4 regions of the Pectobacterium parmentieri genome follow, and region 1 is predicted to be linked to each of the others. Evidence: predicted binding sites of a transcription regulator. Region 1 holds the regulator's gene; each other region holds the start of a gene.
The links. The regulator PurR, encoded in region 1, represses purine synthesis genes. The targets are predictions, from matches to a motif close to CANGCAAACGTTTGCNTG.

Region 1 (5,680 bases):
TCTATACCCAGATTCTGGGAATGCGTGTACTACGCACCAGCGAAAATACCGAATACAAATACACACTGGCTTTCGTCGGTTATACCGAAGAGAGCGAAGGTGCCGTTATCGAACTGACCTACAACTGGGGCGTCGACAGCTATGATTTAGGCAACGCCTATGGTCATATCGCGTTGGGCGTTGACGATGTTGCCGCAACCTGTGAGCGTATCCGTAAAGCAGGTGGCAATGTGACGCGTGAAGCTGGCCCAGTCAAAGGCGGTACTACCGTTATCGCATTCATCGAAGATCCAGACGGTTATAAAATCGAATTGATCGAGAACGCCCACGCCGGTAACGGCATCGGTCACTAATATCCCGTATTCTACAGGTGCTGCATCGGCACCTGTTCTCCTCCTTCGATTCCTCCTGTCTTCTGCTATTTCCACCGTTTGAAAGCCAACGGGCATGCTGCATCTCCGGTCAAAATTTGCAATAATGCGCGCTGCGTTTTGCTGACAATTAAGAGACAAATGGCTGATAAAAGTGATCTGAACGCCCTGAGCGGCCGTTTTCGTGGGTTTTACCCGGTAGTGATTGATGTTGAAACCGCTGGGTTTAATGCGAAAACCGATGCCTTGCTGGAAGTCGCGGCGGTAACATTAAAAATGGATCAAGACGGTTGGTTACAGCCAGATGAAACCCTACATTTTCATGTTGAGCCATTCGAAGGTGCGATTCTAGAGCCTGCAGCGCTGGCGTTTAACGGTATTGATCCCACCAATCCGCTACGCGGCGCGGTGAGCGAATACGATGCGCTGCACGAAATTTTCAAAGTTGTGCGTAAAGGGATTAAAGATCAGGGCTGTAACCGCGCGATTATCGTGGCGCATAATGCCACGTTCGATCACAGTTTTATGGCAGCGGCAGCGGATCGTTGTAGCCTGAAACGTAACCCGTTCCACCCTTTCGCCACGTTCGATACCGCCGCGCTCAGCGGGCTGGTTCTGGGCCAGACGGTTCTGGCTAAAGCCTGTATTACCGCCGGCATTGCGTTTGATTCCAGCCAGGCGCACTCCGCGCTGTATGACACCAACCAGACCGCATTATTATTCTGTGAGTTGGTTAATCGCTGGAAACGTCTGGGTGGGTGGCCACTTGCGCTGGAAGAAAACGCTGCCGAAGACGCGTCAACCGAAGACTGAGAAAACGCGAAAATTAGTGGTAAAAAAACAACGGGTGCCATAAGGCACCCGCTGGAATATTCACGCTCACAACATAACAATACTTAGCATTGTTATTACATATGCTTAAAGCATTACTCTTGCTCGGCCTGCTGCGCTTTGTATTTATCAGCCGTTTCTTTGATCAGTTGTTGCAGTTCACCGCGCTGAAACATTTCAACCACGATATCACAACCGCCAACCAGCTCGCCGTCCACCCACAACTGTGGGAATGTCGGCCAGTTCGCGTATTTTGGCAGCTCAGCACGAATATCCGGGTTCTGTAAAATATCAACATAAGCAAAGCGTTCGCCACAAGAAGACAATGCCTGAACGGTCTGTGCAGAAAAACCGCAGCTTGGCAATTTTGGGGAACCTTTCATGTACAGCAGAATCGGGTTTTCAGCAATTTGGCGCTGAATTTTTTCAATTGTCGGTGTCGTCATCTTTTTGCTTCCTTAAATCTATAGGATGGCTAACGTCCAAAACGCTAGCCATGAGTCGCCGTCAGAGTGTTAAGACAGCGACATTGACTCAATGATATTGTACCGATGCCACTGGCTACAAAAAAACGCCATTTTTTGTAGGGTTATTTTTCTATCTCGATTATTCAGCATTGATGAAATCAACGCCAGAAAACGCTGATAAATCAAACGAAAAAATAACTATTAACGTTTTTTCACTATTCTGTATGAATAAAGCGACCGTGCCCACTTTTTTATGACGCCGTTTTCAGGAATACTGTGCGGATTGAGCGAGTTAAGGATTATGTTCGGTCACTTTTATTATGCGCTTATTTATTACTCTTTTTATATTATTTTTCAGCAACCTATCCCTGAACATCGTTCAGGCTGCGCCGCATACCCCGCATTCTGCACCGAAGAAAAGCACCGTTGAAGAAACGAATAAGAAAGGTCGTCAAACAAAGGGTAATGCTAAATCACCGACGCCAATCAAAAGCAAAAAACCAGAACCCATCGCAGTCAGCAATAAAACCAAATCTCGCACGGCGAACAAATCGACAGAAAAGGCATCATCACGGACGCAAGGCAACACACCTGCGCTAGTGAGAAAAAACCTTAAAAAGCTGAAATCTGGAGAAGATAAGCAAACAATCGCACAGACCAGAGTCAAAACCGGGTTGAAGAAGGCCACGCTCAAAGGGAAAGTGGATAAAGAGCCACCAACCACAGAAAAAGGGATGACGCTGAGTGCGGCACATAAAAAACGCTATCAGCACGCCAAAACGACAGCAATGAATAAGTTGATGAGCCAGATCGGTAAACCTTACCACTGGGGCGGTTCATCTCCTTTTACCGGATTCGACTGTAGCGGACTGGTCTATTACGCGTATAAAGATGTCGTTAAGATCCAAATCCCACGCACCGCAAACGAAATGTACCATCTGCGTGATGCCGCGCCGATTAAAAAGAGTGATCTGGAAAGTGGCGATCTGGTCTTCTTCCGCATCAATAATCGTGGTGCGGCCGATCACGTCGGGGTTTATCTGGGGGAAGGCAAATTTATCCAGTCACCGCGTACAGGTTCAGATATTCGTATCAGCAAGCTAAGTGAAGATTATTGGCAGGAGCACTATGTTGGAGCGCGTCGCGTAGTGACACCACAGACGATTCGTTAAGAGACGATTCGTCGAACAGAAGCGTATTCAGACACGTTTATTCGCCATAAACCTGTCTGAATACCTAACCCGCGCAAAAGCACTGAAGGATTAGTTCAACACCGCAATGAAACTAAACGCGATGATCACAGCCAACGAGCCGACGGTTGTCAGCAAAGACATCTTCAGATCTGTATCCATAAACCACTCCTTATTAGCAAACAAATTTCATCTGAAACTTCATCTGAAAAAAAAGACGCCCCCTTCACAGCCGAATCTGCTTAGGCAGTTAAGGCGACAAATAATAGGGTTATTATGATTCTTTCATAATTCTAGCGAAAAATCTCCGACGAATGCGTCACTAATAGTATAAATTAGCCCTTTCACTTTCATGATAAATCGGACACAATCCGCTGTTTATGAAAGCGCTGCGTATCAGTCGAAAAACGTCAAGCCAGATCCCTTCGGTATAACATTCGGCACTCTCCTTCTGAAATCCTGTTTTTTAGCTTAGAAGAAGAACTTTAAACGTAGGCAAACGATTAACAATATACTTACGTCTGTAACAGGTAAGTTCAGGAGTCATTTTTAGATGGCAACGATTAAAGATGTGGCAAAACGTGCTGGCGTTTCCACCACAACCGTATCGCACGTGATCAATAAAACACGTTTCGTCGCCGAAGAGACTAAGGCAGCCGTCAGGGCAGCAATCAAGGAATTGCACTATTCGCCCAGCGCCGTCGCCCGCAGCCTCAAAGTTAATCACACTAAATCTATCGGCTTGCTGGCCACATCCAGCGAAGCACCCTATTTCGCTGAGATCATTGAAGCAGTCGAAAACAGTTGTTATGCCAAAGGTTACACGCTGGTGCTGTGTAATTCTCATAACGACATCGGTAAACAGCGCGCTTATCTCTCGATGCTGGCGCAAAAACGCGTCGACGGCCTGCTGGTCATGTGTGCCGAATACCCGCCAGAACTCTTGGGCATGTTGGAAGATTATCGCAGCATTCCCATGGTCGTCATGGACTGGGGGCAGATGCACAGCGATTTCACCGATACCATCATCGATAACGCCTTTGAAGGCGGCTATATGGCGGGTCGCTATCTGATTGAACGCGGCCATCGGGATATCGGTGCCATCCCAGGGATACAAGAGCGCAACACGGGGAACGGGCGCTACCTTGGCTTTTTAAAAGCCCTGAAGGAAGCCGACATCACCGTGCGCGATGAATGGGTCGTGCGGGGCGATTTTGAACCGGAATCCGGTTATAAAGCCATGCATCAGATTCTCGCGCAAAAACAGCGACCCACCGCCGTATTCTGTGGTGGCGACATCATGGCGATGGGTGCCATTTGTGCGGCAGACGAATTGGGGTTACGTGTACCACAGGACATTTCGGTGATCGGTTATGACAATGTGCGTCACGCGCGTTTCTTTACACCGGCACTGACTACCATCCATCAGCCGAAAGAGCGTCTGGGCCAATCCGCCTTCTCTATGTTGCTGGATCGGATTACCAGCAAGCGCGAAGATGCACACGTCATTGAAGTGCATCCGACGCTGATTGAACGCCGCTCGGTTGCCGACGGCCCGTTCCGCGATTATCGCCGCTAACCTCGGCGATCCAACATAGACCGATTTTCTTAATTCCTGCCTGCTTCCCTTGTCAGCTTCAGCCAATTTTCTTGTACGTTGGCTGAAGCAGATTTAAACTGAAAACTGCGTTTCACTTTCACTGATAACACCCCAAATAGCGATAGCCGCACGTAAGTAAGCGGATACGCGTTTTTTGCCAATGGGCAGATAACCACCTGCTTATGTGCAAATGTCTTCTTCATTTTTCTCTGGTGACAGCCGATACATCGGCTGCGGTAAGTGCTGTCCAGGTATGTTTTTCCATACTTTCACACGTGAAAAATTTAGGAGACATCATGGGTACACCTTATGCAAAAGAACAGCGTAGCCATACCTCGCCCTGGTTCAACATCATGCAAGACAGGTTAGCCACGGCGGATATCGCCATTAACGGCCCCCGCCCTTTTGATATCTGCGTCAACCACCCTGATTTTTTTAAACGCGTCTTGCAAAAAGGTTCGCTGGGATTAGGTGAAAGCTATATGGACGGATGGTGGGAGTGTGAACGGCTGGATATCTTTTTCCATCTCGTCCTACGCGCCGGGCTAAAGAATACACTCCCCCGCCGTCTGCGCGATCTTATGAGGATCGCCGCCGCTCGCGTCACGAATTTACAATCCCACCGACGCGCCCGAGTGGTCGGCGAACGGCATTACGATTTGGGTAATGACCTTTTTGCCCTGATGCTGGATCCTTACATGCAATATTCCTGCGCTTACTGGAAACAAGCGCAAACGTTGGAATGCGCGCAGGAAGATAAGCTCACCCTGATTTGCGAAAAACTTCAGCTCAAGCCCGGCATGTCTCTGCTGGATATCGGCTGCGGCTGGGGCGGGCTTGCTGAGTTCGCGGCACGTCGCTACGGTGTTTCCGTGTATGGCATCACCATTTCCAGGGAACAGCAGACGCTGGCACAACAGCGCTGTCAGGGGCTGGATGTCATCATTGCGTTACAGGATTACCGCGATCTCGATCGGCAATTTGACCGCGCAGTATCGGTAGGCATGTTTGAGCATGTCGGGCCGCGCAACTATGACAACTACTTTAGCGTCGTGCGGCGTAATCTAAAGCCAGATGGGTTGTTCCTGTTACATACCATCGGGGGCAACAAAACGGCCTCTTATAGTAACGATCCCTGGATGCATAAATACATCTTCCCCCACGGCTGTATTCCATCCATCCAGCACATTGCGCAGGCAAGCGAGCCTTACATGGTGATGG
Region 2 (5,680 bases), 2.3 Mb from region 1:
TAAACACAATGCTCCCTTCAGAGACGTCGCGGCGTAAAAACGGGCGATAACATAACATGAAGCTCACGAAAGGCGCATCCGTCTCACGCCGTGTTGTTTAACTTCCTCACAATCCCCTACACTGGATAAAGAACGGTTTATTTTTATCCTGACACAAACAAAAACACAAAAAGGACACGCTATGCTTTGGTCATTTATTGCTGTGCTTTTTTCTGGTTGGCTGTATGTGGACGCCAGCTATCGTGGCCCAACATGGCAGCGTTGGTTATTCAAACCCGTCACAATGCTATTGCTGCTGGCGCTAGCCTGGCAGACACCACTGCTCGGCGTGCCGGGCTATCTGATCGTGCTGGGGCTACTGGCTACGCTGGTGGCAGATACCCTGCTGCTGCTCCCGACTCAGCGCCTGCTTTACGCCTTTGCGGCCTATTTCCTCTCCCACCTGCTGTACACCATCGGTTTTTTTACCGGGCAAGTCTCGTTCACCTTTTTCTGGCCGTTGGCATTGACGCTGATCGTTGTGGCCGCACTCCTTATCGCCATTATCTGGGGGCGATTAGATGCACAACGCTGGCCTGCCTGCGCGTTTATTATCATGACAACGCTGATGGTGTGGATTGCCGGTGAGCGTTATTTTGCACTGGGGACAAGCGCGAACTTCTCCCTGCTAACGGGCACCGTACTGCTGTTTATCGCCCATGCGATATGGCTGATTCACCATTATCGTTTCCCGTTCCGCGCCCATCAGGCGATAGTGGCGGCGGGCTATTTTGGCGGCCATTTCCTGATCGTGCGCTCCCTCTATTTCTGACGTTCGCGACGCTCACGAAAGGCTGGCTAAGCCTTGAGCGGCGGTGTAAAGTTCCTGATGAGAATGGCTATCACTAATAACCCAGGAGGAAGACATGCACTCTCATCAGCATCACCACAGCACTGAGAAATCAGCCTGCTGCAATAACAGCGTTCACCACGCGCCACGCAGCGCCAAAAGCTGCTGCAACGAGCACACCCAGCATTCGAACCACGCCGACCACAGTTGCTGTTCAACCAAGCATACGTCCGATGCCACCGTTCAGACCGCATGTGGCACAGAGCAGCACTCGTCAGACAGCGGCGGTAGCGCGGATTCAGACGACCCCGACGGTGGCGACAGCGACAGGCCCCGATCCCACCAGCGTTTCAGTTGGAAAATCAGCGGGATGGATTGTCCCAGTTGCGCACGTAAAATCGAAAATGCCGTAAAAAATCTCACCGGAATTGAACAAGCCAAAGTGCTGTTCGCCACCGAAAAATTGGTGGTTGATGCCTACACCGATATCCGTCCTCAGGTTCAACATGCCGTTCAGCAAGCTGGCTTCACCTTGCAGGACACTGCACTCCCCATCGCACCACCCGACACGTCTACCGTGCGTCGTTTCGTGCATGAATATGGTTTCTTAATACTTTTCACGTTGCTGGCTGCTGCAAGCTGGGGACTTTCCCTGCTAAGCGAGCGCAGCGGGCAGATCGCGTTTATCGCAACTACCCTTGTCGGGCTGATTCCAATCCTGAAAAAAACGGTGCAGCTCATTCGCACGGGTACGCCTTTCGCGATTGAAACGCTAATGAGCGTGGCTTCCATCGGAGCGCTCTTGATTGGTGCCACCACCGAAGCCACCGTTATTTTGCTGCTGTTTATGCTGGGCGAATATCTGGAATCTTACGCGGCAAACCGTGCACGACGGGGCGTAACCGCACTGATGGCACTGCTTCCTGAAGATGCTACGGTCGTAGGAAACGGGCAGCGACGCCTCGTCCCTGTTGCGAGTCTGGTGCCCGGCGATGTCATTGAAGTCGCTCCCGGCGAACGGCTCCCTGCCGATGCAGAACTCTTGAACAGCGACGCCAGCTTTGATGAAAGCGCCCTAACCGGCGAGTCGGTGCCGATTGAGCGCACACCCGGTGAAAAAATTGCCGCTGGTAGCTTGTGTGTCGATCGGGTCGTGCAGTTGCGAGTGGTTTCACAACCGGGCAACAGTGCCATCGACCGTATTCTGCAATTGATAGAAGAAGCAGAAGAGCGCCGCGCACCGATAGAACGCTTCCTCGATAAGTTCAGCCACTACTACACACCTGCCATTATGCTGCTGTCGCTGTTAGTGATTCTGGTGCCGCCGCTGCTGCTGGCACAACCGTGGCAAGAATGGATTTATCGCGGTCTGACGCTGCTGTTAATCGGCTGTCCGTGTGCGCTGGTGATCTCAACGCCTGCGGCGATTACCTCTGGGCTGGCCGCCGCAACACGCCGTGGAGCGCTAATTAAAGGCGGGGCAGCGCTGGAATCGCTGGGCAGCATCAAGACTATCGCATTTGATAAAACCGGCACGCTGACGGAAGGCAAGCCGCAGGTGACGGACGTGTTACCCGCAGCAGGTATTAGCGAAACGGCGTTGCTGACGCGCACCGCTGCGGTGGAATCAGGTTCACACCATCCGCTTGCCAAGGCGATCGTCCAGCATGCGTTATCCAGCAGCACGTTCCTGCCGCTGGCGGAAAACCGTAAAGCGCTGGCGGGTGTCGGCGTTGAAGGCACGATAGGCAGCAAACGGATTCAGGTCAGCGCCCCAAGCCGCATCGCAACCAATCTGCTTGATGCCGACTGGTTGCAACGGGTCGATATGTTGGAAAGCGAAGGGAAAACCGTCGTGGTGGTGCAAGAAGACGACAGGCTGCTCGGCTTGTTGGCATTGAGTGATACGTTACGCCACGATGCGCGTGAAGCGTTGGATGCCTTGCAGCAATTGGGGGTCCGCGGCGTCATGCTCACGGGCGATAATCCCCGCGCAGCGGCAGCGATTGCAGCGACATTGGGGATCGATTACCGAGCCAGCCTGCTCCCTGCCGATAAGGTCACAGCAGTCAGCGAACTGAGTCAGCAGCACCCCGTGGCAATGGTGGGCGACGGTATCAACGACGCGCCAGCCATGAAAGCCGCAACCATCGGCATCGCGATGGGAAGCGGTACGGATGTGGCGCTGGAAACCGCCGATGCAGCATTAACCCACAGCCGCCTGACCGGGCTAGCGGCCATGATCAGCTTGTCACGGGCAACGCAGCGTAATATTCGTCAGAACATTACCATCGCGCTGGGGCTGAAAGCGGTATTTCTGGTCACCAGTATTCTGGGCATTACCGGGCTGTGGCTGGCGGTGCTGGCGGATTCGGGCGCAACGGCACTGGTCACGGCCAACGCGCTGCGGCTGCTGAGAAAACAGGACTAATCGCAGTCTACGGTGCGCGGTGCAACGCCGCGCACCTGCGGCTTGAAGTATGACGAGTATCAGTGACCCTTGCGCAGCAGATACCGATAGGGAAGCTGCTCGGTCTCCTGCGCCAGAAGCTCATGCTCCATATACACGCAAAAACCGGGAATATCGCGAGTGGTGGCCGGATCGTCGGCAATAATCAGCAGCGTTTGCCCGGTTTCCATCTGGCGTACCGTCTTACGTACCATCATCACAGGCTCAGGGCAACGCAGCCCCTGGGCATCAAGGGTTTTATCCGGGTTGGTAAAGGGATCGGTCATCAACGTTCTCAGTGCTGGAATCAAAAAACCGCCTTAGTTTACGCGGAGGATTTCCCGACGCAAGCGACGACAACGTTTGCGCACAAAACAACCATCCGTTCTCGGTAAAACACATTGCATTAGCGAAACAATTGCGTATTATGCCGCCGCGTTGCAGCATAAATCTGCACGTTATCCCTTGGGTTCCCTAACCCCAATAACCAAAAAGGTCACATTATGTATCGTTTTACTCCCCAGCAGCGGCTTACGGCGCTGATCTGGCTGTCGTTGTTCCATGTCCTGATCATTACGTCGAGTAATTATCTGGTTCAGCTCCCGGTATTGATTTTCGGTTTTCATACCACCTGGGGCGCATTTACCTTTCCGTTTATTTTTCTGGCCACTGACCTGACGGTTCGCATTTTCGGTGCGCCGCTGGCGCGTCGTATCATTCTGACCGTCATGGTGCCTGCGTTGGTGATTTCCTATCTCATTTCATCACTGTTTTATCAGGGATCGTGGCAGTCATTTGAGTCGTTGAATCAGGTGAATATCGTCGTGGCACGTATCGCCTGCGCCAGCTTCATGGCGTATGTTCTGGGCCAGATTCTGGATGTCCACGTCTTCAATCGGCTGCGTCAGAAACGCGCGTGGTGGGTGGCACCCGCGGTTTCAATCGTGTTTGGTAATTTTAGCGACACGCTGGCCTTTTTCTTCATCGCGTTTTACCGCAGCACCGATGCCTTCATGGCAGCAAACTGGATCGAGATTGCGATGGTGGATTACGCCTTCAAGTTGCTGATCAGCCTGGCCTTCTTCCTGCCGATGTACGGCGTCATGCTGAACATGGTGCTCAAACGTCTGAGTGAGCAGAAAGGCAGTCTCGGCTATCACTCCGTCAGCAGTCACCATTAATACCATTCGGGCGGCAATTTACGCCGCCTTTTCTCCTTAAATCACTTATCGTTTTGTAAAAAAACGCAGGCGTCAACAACGGTTTGCAACAACAAAACGCTTGTTTTTGCTATCTGAATAAGGTGCCATACTGTTATTACCTATTTCAAAAGATGACCTGTTTCAAAAACGAGAGAAAGGGAACCTATGTCGAATGTAATCAAATACCTCGGTGTCGGCCTGCTTGTCGGCCTGCTTGCTGCCTGTGATGGCAAAACGGATGACGCCGCAAAAGCGGGTGCACAAGATAAACCCGCCGCAGAAGCCAGCGCGGGCCAGAACATTGAATTATTGGAGGGTAAAATTGCGTTTACTCTACCAGCCGATATGAGTGACCAAAGCGGTAAAGTTGGTACACAAGCAAACAACATGCACGTTTACGCGAATGACAACGGGCAGAAAGCCGTCATCGTGATTCTGGGCGATGACACCACAGACGAGTTGACCGTGCTGGCGCAGCGCCTGGAAGATCATCAGCGCACGCGTGACGCCAACCTTCAGGTCGTTACCAACAAAACCATCGACGTTGACGGCAAGAAGTTGCAACAGCTCGACAGCATTATCACCAGCAGCGGACAGCAGGCTTATTCCTCTGTGGTGTTAGGCAAAGTGGAAAACCAACTGCTGACCTTGCAGATCACGCTGCCAGCCGGCAATCAGCAACAGGCACAGAGCGAAGCAGAAGGCATCATCCACACGCTGAAGCTGAAATAATCGGCCTTATCGTCTGGGAGTAGCCACCTCGGTGGCTACTCTTGTTCGATGGCAGGGCGCTGAGTCAGTCGCCACGTCAGCGCCAGACCACATAGCCCCAGCAACGCCGCCGCCAGATAAATAGAGGCGATACCGGTATAGCTCATCAGCACGCCCGCCACTGGCCCGACGATGCCCAATGACAGGTCGAGGAATATCGTATAGGTTGCCAGCGCACTACCCTGATTCTGTGGTGATACCGCCTTGACGGCAACGACGCCCAATGCCGGGAACACCAGAGAGAAACCCGCTCCCGCGAGGAATGCCCCCACTTCCGCCATGAGCGGTTGCGTCGCGCCCCACACCAGCAGCAGGCCCACGATCTCAACCACAAAGCACGCCATCGCTACGCGCAGTCCGCCAAACCGCTGAATACTGTTGGGGAAAACCAGCCTCGCCCCAACAAAAGCACAACTGAAAATAGTCAAC
Region 3 (5,680 bases), 2.4 Mb from region 1:
AATCGCATTGGATTTAACGAACTTAGCCACTTTCCAGCAGAAGAGGGCATCGCGTAATTCCTGCTCGCTCGGCTGGCGCTCGGTCACGACACGCAGTTGAGACGCATCGACCATACCCAAATCGCGATCCTGTACCAACAAACCGCCGTTGACGCGTTTGAAGTCCAGAGCCGGAACGCGTTGCAGCCAGCTACCGCTGGTCAGGACACGCACGTTTTGTTTGGCTGCGGTAACCTTCAAAGCAGCCTCGCTGGCGGATGGCGCAATAATGACTTCGACAAACTGACGGCTGATGATGGCCTGTGCCGTTTCTTCATCCAGTTCGCGGTTGAAGGCGATAATGCCGCCGAATGCGGATGTCGGGTCGGTTTTATAGGCGCGTTCGTAGGCATCAAGAATTGAGCCGCTAATCGCGACACCACACGGATTCGCGTGTTTAACGATAACGCAGGCTGGCTCGGCAAATTCCTTCACACACTCCAGTGCAGCATCGGTATCGGCGATGTTGTTATAAGACAGCGCCTTGCCTTGTAACTGTATAGAAGTGGCGACCGAGGCCTCGCGAATATTCTCTTCTATATAGAAGGCCGCTTGCTGATGGCTGTTCTCGCCGTAGCGCATGTCCTGCTTTTTGATATAGTTCAGGTTCAACGTGCGCGGGAAGTGGCCAGATGGCTTATCGGTATCACCGTGGTAAGGCGGAACCAGTGCGCCAAAGTAGTTGGCAATCATACTGTCATATGCGGCGGTGTGTTCGAAGGCTTTAATGGCTAAATCGAAACGGGTTTCGTAGGTCAATGAACCTTCGTTGGCGTCGATTTCATTAATAATAGTGTTGTAGTCACTGCTCTTAACCACGATAGCGACGTCTTTATGGTTCTTGGCGGCGGAGCGTACCATCGTCGGGCCACCGATATCGATGTTCTCAACGGCATCTTCTAACGTGCAGTTCTCACGGGCGACGGTCTGAGCAAACGGGTACAGGTTCACAACAACGATATCGATCGGCTTGATGTCGTGCTGCGCCATGATCGCATCATCCTGATCGCGCCGTCCCAGAATGCCGCCGTGTACTTTCGGGTGCAGGGTCTTTACTCGCCCATCCATCATTTCCGGGAAACCGGTGTAGTCGGAGACTTCTGTCACGGCTAAGCCAGCATCAGCCAGCAAACGGGCGGTTCCGCCCGTTGAAAGGAGCTCGACGCCACGGTGGGACAGAGCTTGAGCAAATTCGACAATACCTGCTTTGTCAGAAACGCTGAGCAGAGCGCGGCGAATTGGACGACGTTGTTGCATGATGGTGTTATCCCCTGGATTTGGGTAGTCAGTAAAGAACGGTATGTGAATATCGTCTTTGTCAGAGCAATGATTGCGGAATAAAGAGAAATATTCAGTTAGCGTTCGCAAAAATACGACGATTTTGAATGGGGTGAATTGTAGCGAAAACGTTTGCGTGATGCTCGTCAATTTTTGAGTAGAATGCTTTCTGTGGATAAGTTTGTGCAAAAATAGGTATAAGGTGGGGTTTTGCTGTGGAATGCAGCAAACAGTCATTTTTCTTTAAAATACCTATTGCGGCAGGTCGAGAAGTCCCTATAATGCGCCTCCATCGACACGGCGCTGTGACTCACAACCGGGTCGATAAAGAAAGAGAAAACGCTTTAAAATAAACGTTGACTCTGAAGGTGATAAGCGTAACATACGCCACCTCGCGAAGCGGATAAGACCGCAACGCACTGCTCTTTAACAATATAATCAGACAATCTGTGTGGGCACTCACAAGACCGTATCTTAACGATATAAAAAGTCTTGAAGAGTGAACAACAGTGAAATTCATTACGAATAAACAGTTTTAATTCTTTGAGCATCGCTGACGAGTTCAGCAAATCAAACAAATCTTAAATTGAAGAGTTTGATCATGGCTCAGATTGAACGCTGGCGGCAGGCCTAACACATGCAAGTCGAGCGGTAGCACAGAAGAGCTTGCTCTTCGGGTGACGAGCGGCGGACGGGTGAGTAATGTCTGGGAAACTGCCTGATGGAGGGGGATAACTACTGGAAACGGTAGCTAATACCGCATAACGTCTTCGGACCAAAGAGGGGGACCTTCGGGCCTCTTGCCATCGGATGTGCCCAGATGGGATTAGCTAGTAGGTGAGGTAATGGCTCACCTAGGCGACGATCCCTAGCTGGTCTGAGAGGATGACCAGCCACACTGGAACTGAGACACGGTCCAGACTCCTACGGGAGGCAGCAGTGGGGAATATTGCACAATGGGCGCAAGCCTGATGCAGCCATGCCGCGTGTGTGAAGAAGGCCTTCGGGTTGTAAAGCACTTTCAGCGGGGAGGAAGGCGATAAGGTTAATAACCTTGTCGATTGACGTTACCCGCAGAAGAAGCACCGGCTAACTCCGTGCCAGCAGCCGCGGTAATACGGAGGGTGCAAGCGTTAATCGGAATGACTGGGCGTAAAGCGCACGCAGGCGGTCTGTTAAGTTGGATGTGAAATCCCCGGGCTTAACCTGGGAACTGCATTCAAAACTGACAGGCTAGAGTCTTGTAGAGGGGGGTAGAATTCCAGGTGTAGCGGTGAAATGCGTAGAGATCTGGAGGAATACCGGTGGCGAAGGCGGCCCCCTGGACAAAGACTGACGCTCAGGTGCGAAAGCGTGGGGAGCAAACAGGATTAGATACCCTGGTAGTCCACGCTGTAAACGATGTCGACTTGGAGGTTGTGCCCTTGAGGCGTGGCTTCCGGAGCTAACGCGTTAAGTCGACCGCCTGGGGAGTACGGCCGCAAGGTTAAAACTCAAATGAATTGACGGGGGCCCGCACAAGCGGTGGAGCATGTGGTTTAATTCGATGCAACGCGAAGAACCTTACCTACTCTTGACATCCACAGAATTCGGTAGAGATACCTTAGTGCCTTCGGGAACTGTGAGACAGGTGCTGCATGGCTGTCGTCAGCTCGTGTTGTGAAATGTTGGGTTAAGTCCCGCAACGAGCGCAACCCTTATCCTTTGTTGCCAGCGAGTAATGTCGGGAACTCAAAGGAGACTGCCGGTGATAAACCGGAGGAAGGTGGGGATGACGTCAAGTCATCATGGCCCTTACGAGTAGGGCTACACACGTGCTACAATGGCGTATACAAAGAGAAGCGATCTCGCGAGAGCAAGCGGACCTCATAAAGTACGTCGTAGTCCGGATTGGAGTCTGCAACTCGACTCCATGAAGTCGGAATCGCTAGTAATCGTAGATCAGAATGCTACGGTGAATACGTTCCCGGGCCTTGTACACACCGCCCGTCACACCATGGGAGTGGGTTGCAAAAGAAGTAGGTAGCTTAACCTTCGGGAGGGCGCTTACCACTTTGTGATTCATGACTGGGGTGAAGTCGTAACAAGGTAACCGTAGGGGAACCTGCGGTTGGATCACCTCCTTACCAAAAAGATGTGTGTTAAGTGAAGTGCTCACACAGATTGTCTGATGAAAATACTGAGCAAGCGCACCTGTTGATGTCATGAGTGTAGACTCATGCTGACGCGATAGTGCCGAATTTCTGATTCGGTACGGATTTTTCGTGTCCCCATCGTCTAGAGGCCTAGGACACTGCCCTTTCACGGCTGTAACAGGGGTTCGAATCCCCTTGGGGACGCCAATCCGATAATGAGTGAAAGACATTATCACCGAATATCTTAAAGATGATTCTTTGGAGTCATGTTTACGATATTGCTCTTTAACAATCTGGAACAAGCTGAAAATTGAAACATGACGGCTGAGAAAACACGATGACCTTCGGGTGCGTCGTGATGCATCAGTCTGTCAATGAGTCTCTCAAATAATCGCAGCGCGAACGTGACCTTGATTTATTCAAGACACCTTCGGGTTGTGAGGTTAAGCGACTAAGCGTACACGGTGGATGCCTAGGCAGTCAGAGGCGATGAAGGGCGTGCTAATCTGCGATAAGCGTCGGTAAGCTGATATGAAGCGTTATACCCGACGATACCCGAATGGGGAAACCCAGTGTGTTTCGACACACTATCATTACGTGAATACATAGCGTAATGAGGCGAACCGGGGGAACTGAAACATCTCAGTACCCCGAGGAAAAGAAATCAACCGAGATTCCCCTAGTAGCGGCGAGCGAACGGGGAGGAGCCCAGAACCTGAATCAGTTTGTGTGTTAGTGGAAGCGTCTGGAAAGTCGCACAGTAAAGGGTGATAGTCCCGTACACAAAAATGCACAAGTTGTGAGTTCGATGAGTAGGGCGGGACACGTGACATCCTGTCTGAATATGGGGGGACCATCCTCCAAGGCTAAATACTCCTGACTGACCGATAGTGAACCAGTACCGTGAGGGAAAGGCGAAAAGAACCCCGGCGAGGGGAGTGAAATAGAACCTGAAACCGTGTACGTACAAGCAGTGGGAGCCTACTTGTTAGGTGACTGCGTACCTTTTGTATAATGGGTCAGCGACTTATATTCTGTAGCAAGGTTAACCGAATAGGGGAGCCGCAGGGAAACCGAGTCTTAACTGGGCGTTAAGTTGCAGGGTATAGACCCGAAACCCGGTGATCTAGCCATGGGCAGGTTGAAGGTTGGGTAACACTAACTGGAGGACCGAACCGACTAATGTTGAAAAATTAGCGGATGACTTGTGGCTGGGGGTGAAAGGCCAATCAAACCGGGAGATAGCTGGTTCTCCCCGAAAGCTATTTAGGTAGCGCCTCGTGAATTCATCTTCGGGGGTAGAGCACTGTTTCGGCTAGGGGGTCATCCCGACTTACCAACCCGATGCAAACTACGAATACCGAAGAATGTTATCACGGGAGACACACGGCGGGTGCTAACGTTCGTCGTGAAGAGGGAAACAACCCAGACCGCCAGCTAAGGTCCCAAAGTCATGGTTAAGTGGGAAACGATGTGGGAAGGCACAGACAGCCAGGATGTTGGCTTAGAAGCAGCCATCATTTAAAGAAAGCGTAATAGCTCACTGGTCGAGTCGGCCTGCGCGGAAGATGTAACGGGGCTAAACCATGCACCGAAGCTGCGGCAGCGACACTTAGGTGTTGTTGGGTAGGGGAGCGTTCTGTAAGCCGTTGAAGGTGGCCTGTGAGGGTTGCTGGAGGTATCAGAAGTGCGAATGCTGACATAAGTAACGATAATGCGGGTGAAAAACCCGCACGCCGGAAGACCAAGGGTTCCTGTCCAACGTTAATCGGGGCAGGGTGAGTCGACCCCTAAGGCGAGGCTGAAAAGCGTAGTCGATGGGAAACAGGTTAATATTCCTGTACTCGGTGTTACTGCGAAGGGGGGACGGAGAAAGCTAGGTTATCCGGGCGACGGTTGTCCCGGTTTAAGCGTGAAGGTGGGTGACTTAGGTAAATCCGGGTCATCGTTAACACTGAGGCGTGATGACGAGTCACTACGGTGATGAAGTAACCAATGCTACGCTTCCAGGAAAAGCCTCTAAGCTCCAGGTAACATCAAATCGTACCCCAAACCGACACAGGTGGTCAGGTAGAGAATACTCAGGCGCTTGAGAGAACTCGGGTGAAGGAACTAGGCAAAATGGTGCCGTAACTTCGGGAGAAGGCACGCTGGCGCGTAGGTGAAGTCCCTTGCGGATGGAGCTGAAGCCAGTCGCAGATACCAGCTGGCTGCAACTGTTTAATAAA
Region 4 (5,680 bases), 1.3 Mb from region 1:
AACGGTACGGTACGCGCTGCACGCGGGTTCACTTCAATCAGATAAACTTCATTATTCTTCACCGCGAACTGCACGTTCATCAGGCCACGAACACACAGTTCAAATGCCAGTTTTTCAACCTGCTGGCGCATCACGTCCTGAATTTCTTTGCTCAGCGTGTAAGCAGGCAGTGAACAAGCCGAGTCACCAGAGTGAACCCCAGCCTGCTCGATGTGTTCCATAATGCCGCCAATCAGTACACGCTCACCGTCGCAAATGGCATCAACGTCGACTTCGATAGCATCGTCAAGGAAACGGTCTAACAGAACTGGCGCATCGTTGGACACGCTAACTGCGTTTTGGAAGTAGCGCTTAAGGTCGATTTCGTCATACACGATTTCCATCGCTCGACCGCCCAGAACATAAGAAGGACGGACAACCAGCGGGTAGCCAATGCCACGCGCTTTTTCTACTGCCTGCTCAATCGTCGCTACCGTGGCATTAGCCGGTTGCTTCAGCCCCAGACGATTCACTGCCTGTTGGAAACGCTCGCGGTCTTCTGCACGGTCAATCGCGTCCGGGCTGGTGCCGATAACCGGCACACCAGCGGCTTCCAGCGCACGCGCCAGTTTCAGTGGCGTCTGGCCACCGTACTGCACGATAACGCCTTTTGGCTTCTCGATACGGACAATTTCCAGTACATCTTCAAACGTTACCGGCTCAAAGTACAGGCGGTCAGACGTATCGTAGTCTGTTGAAACGGTTTCAGGGTTACAGTTGACCATGATGGTTTCATAACCATCTTCGCGCAGCGCCAGCGAGGCATGGACGCAGCAGTAGTCAAACTCGATCCCCTGACCGATGCGGTTCGGCCCACCACCCAGCACCATGATTTTGTCACGATCCTGAGTCGGGTTGGCTTCACACTCTTCTTCATACGTGGAGTACATATACGCCGTATCGGTCGAGAATTCCGCCGCACAGGTATCGACGCGCTTATAAACTGGGTGAAGATCAAATTTATCGCGCAGCTTGCGAATTTCGCTTTCCGCCACGCCAGCCAGTTTCGCCAGACGCGCATCGGCAAAGCCTTTACGCTTCAGCATGCGTAGGAAATCGGCATCCAACGCAGTGATACCTTTCTCTGCAACCTGTTCTTCCAAACGCACCAGCTCTTCAATCTGCACCAGGAACCAACGATCGACGTTGGTCAGGTTAAACACGCCATCTACGGACATCCCGGCGCGGAAGGCATCCGCGATGTACCAGATACGCTCGGCACCAGCATCTTTCAGCTCGCGGCGGATCTTGGTCAGCGCTTCAGGGTCATCCAAATCAACTTTCGGATCGAAGCCCGTTGCGCCCACTTCCAGACCACGCAGTGCTTTTTGCAAAGATTCTTGCTGTGTGCGACCAATCGCCATCACTTCACCGACAGATTTCATCTGTGTGGTCAGACGGTCGTTGGCACCCGCGAATTTCTCGAAGTTGAAACGTGGGATCTTGGTGACAACGTAGTCGATAGCGGGTTCGAAGGACGCTGGCGTACGGCCACCAGTGATGTCGTTCATCAACTCATCGAGCGTATAACCTACCGCCAGTTTGGCGGCAATTTTCGCAATCGGGAAGCCCGTCGCTTTAGAGGCCAGCGCGGAAGAACGTGATACGCGCGGGTTCATTTCGATAACGATCAGGCGACCGGTTTTCGGGTTTACCGAGAACTGAACGTTAGAACCGCCTGTTTCTACGCCGATTTCACGCAGTACCGCCATCGAGGCGTTACGCATGATTTGATATTCTTTATCGGTCAGCGTTTGCGCTGGCGCAACGGTGATGGAGTCACCGGTGTGGATGCCCATCGCATCAAAGTTTTCGATGGAGCAGACGATGATGCAGTTGTCGTTCTTATCACGCACCACTTCCATCTCATACTCTTTCCAACCGATCAGTGATTCATCGATCAACAGCTCTTTGGTTGGCGAAAGATCCAGTCCGCGTTCACAGATCTCTTCGAACTCTTCACGGTTATAAGCGATACCGCCACCGGTGCCGCCCATCGTAAAGGAAGGACGGATAATGCACGGGAAGCCAACGTCAGCCGCTACAGCCAGCGCTTCTTCCATATTGTGTGCAATACCGGAACGTGCGGTATCCAGACCGATTTTTTTCATCGCGACGTCGAAACGGCGGCGATCTTCTGCTTTATCAATCGCATCCGCCGTTGCACCAATCATGGTGACACCGAATTCGGCCAGCACGCCCTGACGTTCCAGCTCCAGCGCACAGTTCAGCGCGGTCTGGCCACCCATCGTCGGCAGTACCGCATCTGGACGCTCTTTTTCAATGATTTTACGCACCACTTCCCAGTGAATCGGCTCGATGTAAGTTGCATCGGCCATTTCCGGGTCGGTCATGATGGTTGCTGGGTTGGAGTTCACCAGAATAACGCGGTAACCCTCTTCACGCAGCGCTTTACACGCCTGTGCACCCGAGTAGTCAAACTCACACGCCTGGCCGATGACAATCGGGCCTGCGCCCAGAATCAGGATGCTTTTAATATCTGTACGTTTTGGCATTTTCTCGCTCCTGATTATTTAGCTGAAGAACGGTAAGTCTGAATCAAGTCAATAAAGTGGTCGAACAGCGGCGCGGCATCATGCGGGCCAGGGCTGGCTTCTGGGTGCCCCTGGAAGCTGAACGCCGGTTTGTCAGTACGGTGAATTCCCTGAACCGTGTGGTCAAACAAGGATTTATGCGTGACGCGCAGTGTGTCAGGCAGATTAGCTTCATCCACCGCAAAGCCGTGGTTCTGTGCGGTGATCATCACACAGTCGTTATCCAGATCTTTTACCGGATGGTTGCCACCGTGGTGACCCAGCTTCATTTTGATGGTCTTCGCACCGCTCGCCAATGCCAGCAGTTGGTGACCCAGACAGATACCGAATACCGGAATATCCGTTTCCAGGAAGGTTTTGATCGCGCGAATTGCGTAGTCACACGGTTCCGGGTCACCCGGGCCGTTAGAGAGGAAAATACCGTCTGGATTAAGCTTCAGTACGTCCTCAGCAGGTGTCTGCGCTGGAACGACCGTCAGGCGACAGCCGCGATCCACCAGCATACGCAGAATGTTGCGTTTCACACCGTAGTCATAAGCCACCACGTGGTAAGGCAGGTCGCTTTCGTTTTTCGCCGCAGGCAATTCACCTTCCAGCGTCCAGCTTCCCTGTAACCAGCTATAGCTTTCTGCCGTCGTCACTTCTTTGGCCAGATCCATCCCTTTCAACCCTGGGAAAGCTTTCGCTTTCGCCAAGGCGACAACGGCATCCGGTGCATCGCCCGCGATGATGCAGCCATTCTGTGCGCCTTTTTCACGCAGCAGACGGGTTAGTTTACGGGTATCGATGTCAGCGATGGCGACGATGTTGTTGCGTTTGAGGTATTCAGAGAGGCTTTCTTCACTACGGTAGTTGCTGGCAATCAGAGGTAAATCGCGAATAACCAGACCTTGAGCCTGTACAGATGGGGATTCTTCATCGTTGGCATTGGCGCCAACATTACCGATATGGGGATAAGTGAGAGTGACAATCTGGCGGGAATAGGAAGGATCAGTAAGGATTTCTTGATAACCGGTCATCGACGTATTGAAGACCACTTCCCCCACTGCCAATCCTTCTGCCCCAATGGCCCGACCGTGGAATTGGGTTCCGTCTTCCAGAACCAATAGCGCTGACTTAATCAAAACACCCTCCAAGGAATAAACAATCACGTTATTTGCATATTAATTCAGATTCGAGCCACTAAATCAATGCAAAAACTACCTGTAAGGCCAATTTTTGGCAAATTGGGCGCATTTTAATGATGGTCTTCCCGATTGTCTACCCAAACCGCTTTTTTTCTCTTATTTTTATGCTTTCCGAAATAAATAACCGCCCACTGACGTAAAAAGCCGTATCAACTCAGACAAGTAAACGGTTGCGAGACAATTTTGTTAAAATAAGGGCGACAAATAACCAATAAAGGACATTTAGGAAGTAAGGAAGGTAAACCATCACGAAAAAAGAGAATAAAACACACATAAAAACCGGTGATAACAACAAAAACAAACCAAAAATGAAAAAATAAAGGCGAACACAAAAAAGCCCACCTTTTTCATATAGATATATTTTTGTTATAAAAATAAAATACTACAAATCATCTAAAGAAAGCACATCTCTCATATCAAAAAGACCATCTTCCTTAGAATTAATCCAGATAGCCGCTCTTACTGCACCATTAGCAAACGTCATCCGACTGGATGCCTTGTGGGTAATCTCAACCCGCTCGCCAATATCAGCAAACATCGCCGTATGTTCACCGACAATATCGCCAGCCCGCACGGTAGCAAAGCCAATGCTTTTTGGATCGCGCTCACCGGTATGGCCTTCACGCGCGTACACTGCACAAGACTTTAGATCGCGTCCCAGCGCATCGGCAATCGCTTCGCCCATCGCCAGCGCGGTACCAGACGGCGCATCCACTTTGTGGCGGTGATGTGCTTCAATGATTTCGATATCAGTATAGTCGCCCATGACCTTGGCGGCTTTTTCCAGCAGTTTCAGCATGACGTTGACGCCAACGCTGAAGTTCGCCGCAAACACAATCCCGATATCCTGTGCAGCCTGCTTAATCGCCGCCTTGCCTGCGTCATCAAAGCCGGTCGTCCCAATAATCATGCCCTTACGGTGCTGGCGACAAAATGCCAGATGCGCGAGCGTACCTTCCGGTCGGGTGAAGTCGATCAAAATATCGAAATCATTCTGCACGGCATCCAGGCTTTCATTCACGGTGATACCGTTTTTACCCAGCCCCGCCAGCTCACCAGCATCGCTTCCGATCAGGGACGAGCCAGAACGTTCGAGTGCCGCGCCCAGTACCACACCGTCCATTTGCTCAACAGCCTGAATTAGCTGACGCCCCATACGGCCGCCCGCACCGACCACCGCAATACGGATGGATGAATCTTTCATAATGTCTCTCTCTTTTTGATCCTGACGACATAAAAATAACATCAGGTTAACGGGCGCTGCGCACTATCGCCAGCGGATTTACCGCCAGATTAGAAAATACTGTTTGAAGCCGCAGAAAATCAGCAAAACTGTCTAGCTACAGCCAGCAGAATCGCGTCGGAAAACGATGAAAAGCCTTAAGGCGTTTGAAGATAAGCAAAAACGGTCAGAAATAAACCATACGGGATAACGCATAAAAATTCATTTTTATGCATTACCATTTTCATGAATGGATACAAGGGGAGATAGAGACGGGAATAACAGCGATAGAGCCGAAGCCCTATCGCAGAAACAGACTAATCGATCTGTTTCACTTCAACACGCAGTTCTTTCGGCACTTCAAAGACGATGTTTTCTTCACGCCCTTGCATTTCAACCGCAACCTTGCCGCCTAATTCTTTCAGGCGCTGAATCACCTGTTGAACCAAAATATCCGGGGCCGATGCCCCTGCGGTGACGCCAACCTGCGCAACGCCCGTTACCCATGATTCCTGGATATCTTCGGCAGCATCAATCAGATAGGCCGCTTTCCCGGCTCTCTGCGCCAATTCAGCAAGGCGGTTGGAGTTTGAGGAGTTTTTAGAGCCCACAACAAAAACGACATCCGCCTTATCCGACAAATGACGAACCGCTTCCTGACGATTGGTCGTGGCATA

Region 2: tusA (sulfurtransferase TusA) is a predicted target of PurR. The motif match lies at 3,631-3,648, and genes of this name have one in related genera.
Region 3: purH (bifunctional phosphoribosylaminoimidazolecarboxamide formyltransferase/IMP cyclohydrolase) is a predicted target of PurR. The motif match lies at 1,439-1,456, and genes of this name have one in related genera.
Region 4: carA (glutamine-hydrolyzing carbamoyl-phosphate synthase small subunit) is a predicted target of PurR. The motif match lies at 3,941-3,958, and genes of this name have one in related genera.

The regions. Positions count from the first base shown of each region.
Region 1 is NZ_CP015749.1:1,198,438-1,204,117, reverse strand. Features, by position in the region: gene gloA (lactoylglutathione lyase) at 1-353, shown strand, start outside; gene rnt (ribonuclease T) at 513-1,184, shown strand; gene A8F97_RS05345 (Grx4 family monothiol glutaredoxin) at 1,298-1,648, opposite strand; gene A8F97_RS05340 (C40 family peptidase) at 1,990-2,841, shown strand; gene cydH (cytochrome bd-I oxidase subunit CydH) at 2,932-3,021, opposite strand; gene purR (HTH-type transcriptional repressor PurR) at 3,413-4,438, shown strand; gene cfa (cyclopropane fatty acyl phospholipid synthase) at 4,756-5,680, shown strand, end outside.
Region 2 is NZ_CP015749.1:3,951,322-3,957,001, forward strand. Features, by position in the region: gene A8F97_RS17935 (lysoplasmalogenase) at 182-811, shown strand; gene A8F97_RS17940 (zinc/cadmium/mercury/lead-transporting ATPase) at 906-3,260, shown strand; gene tusA (sulfurtransferase TusA) at 3,320-3,565, opposite strand; gene A8F97_RS17950 (7-cyano-7-deazaguanine/7-aminomethyl-7-deazaguanine transporter) at 3,782-4,459, shown strand; gene A8F97_RS17955 (DcrB family lipoprotein) at 4,646-5,212, shown strand; gene A8F97_RS17960 (MFS transporter) at 5,248-5,680, opposite strand, start outside.
Region 3 is NZ_CP015749.1:3,795,334-3,801,013, reverse strand. Features, by position in the region: gene purH (bifunctional phosphoribosylaminoimidazolecarboxamide formyltransferase/IMP cyclohydrolase) at 1-1,296, opposite strand, end outside; rRNA gene A8F97_RS17240 (16S ribosomal RNA) at 1,901-3,443, shown strand; tRNA gene A8F97_RS17235 (tRNA-Glu) at 3,584-3,659, shown strand; rRNA gene A8F97_RS17230 (23S ribosomal RNA) at 3,894-5,680, shown strand, end outside.
Region 4 is NZ_CP015749.1:4,899,085-4,904,764, reverse strand. Features, by position in the region: gene carB (carbamoyl-phosphate synthase large subunit) at 1-2,555, opposite strand, end outside; gene carA (glutamine-hydrolyzing carbamoyl-phosphate synthase small subunit) at 2,570-3,718, opposite strand; gene dapB (4-hydroxy-tetrahydrodipicolinate reductase) at 4,164-4,985, opposite strand; gene ispH (4-hydroxy-3-methylbut-2-enyl diphosphate reductase) at 5,321-5,680, opposite strand, start outside.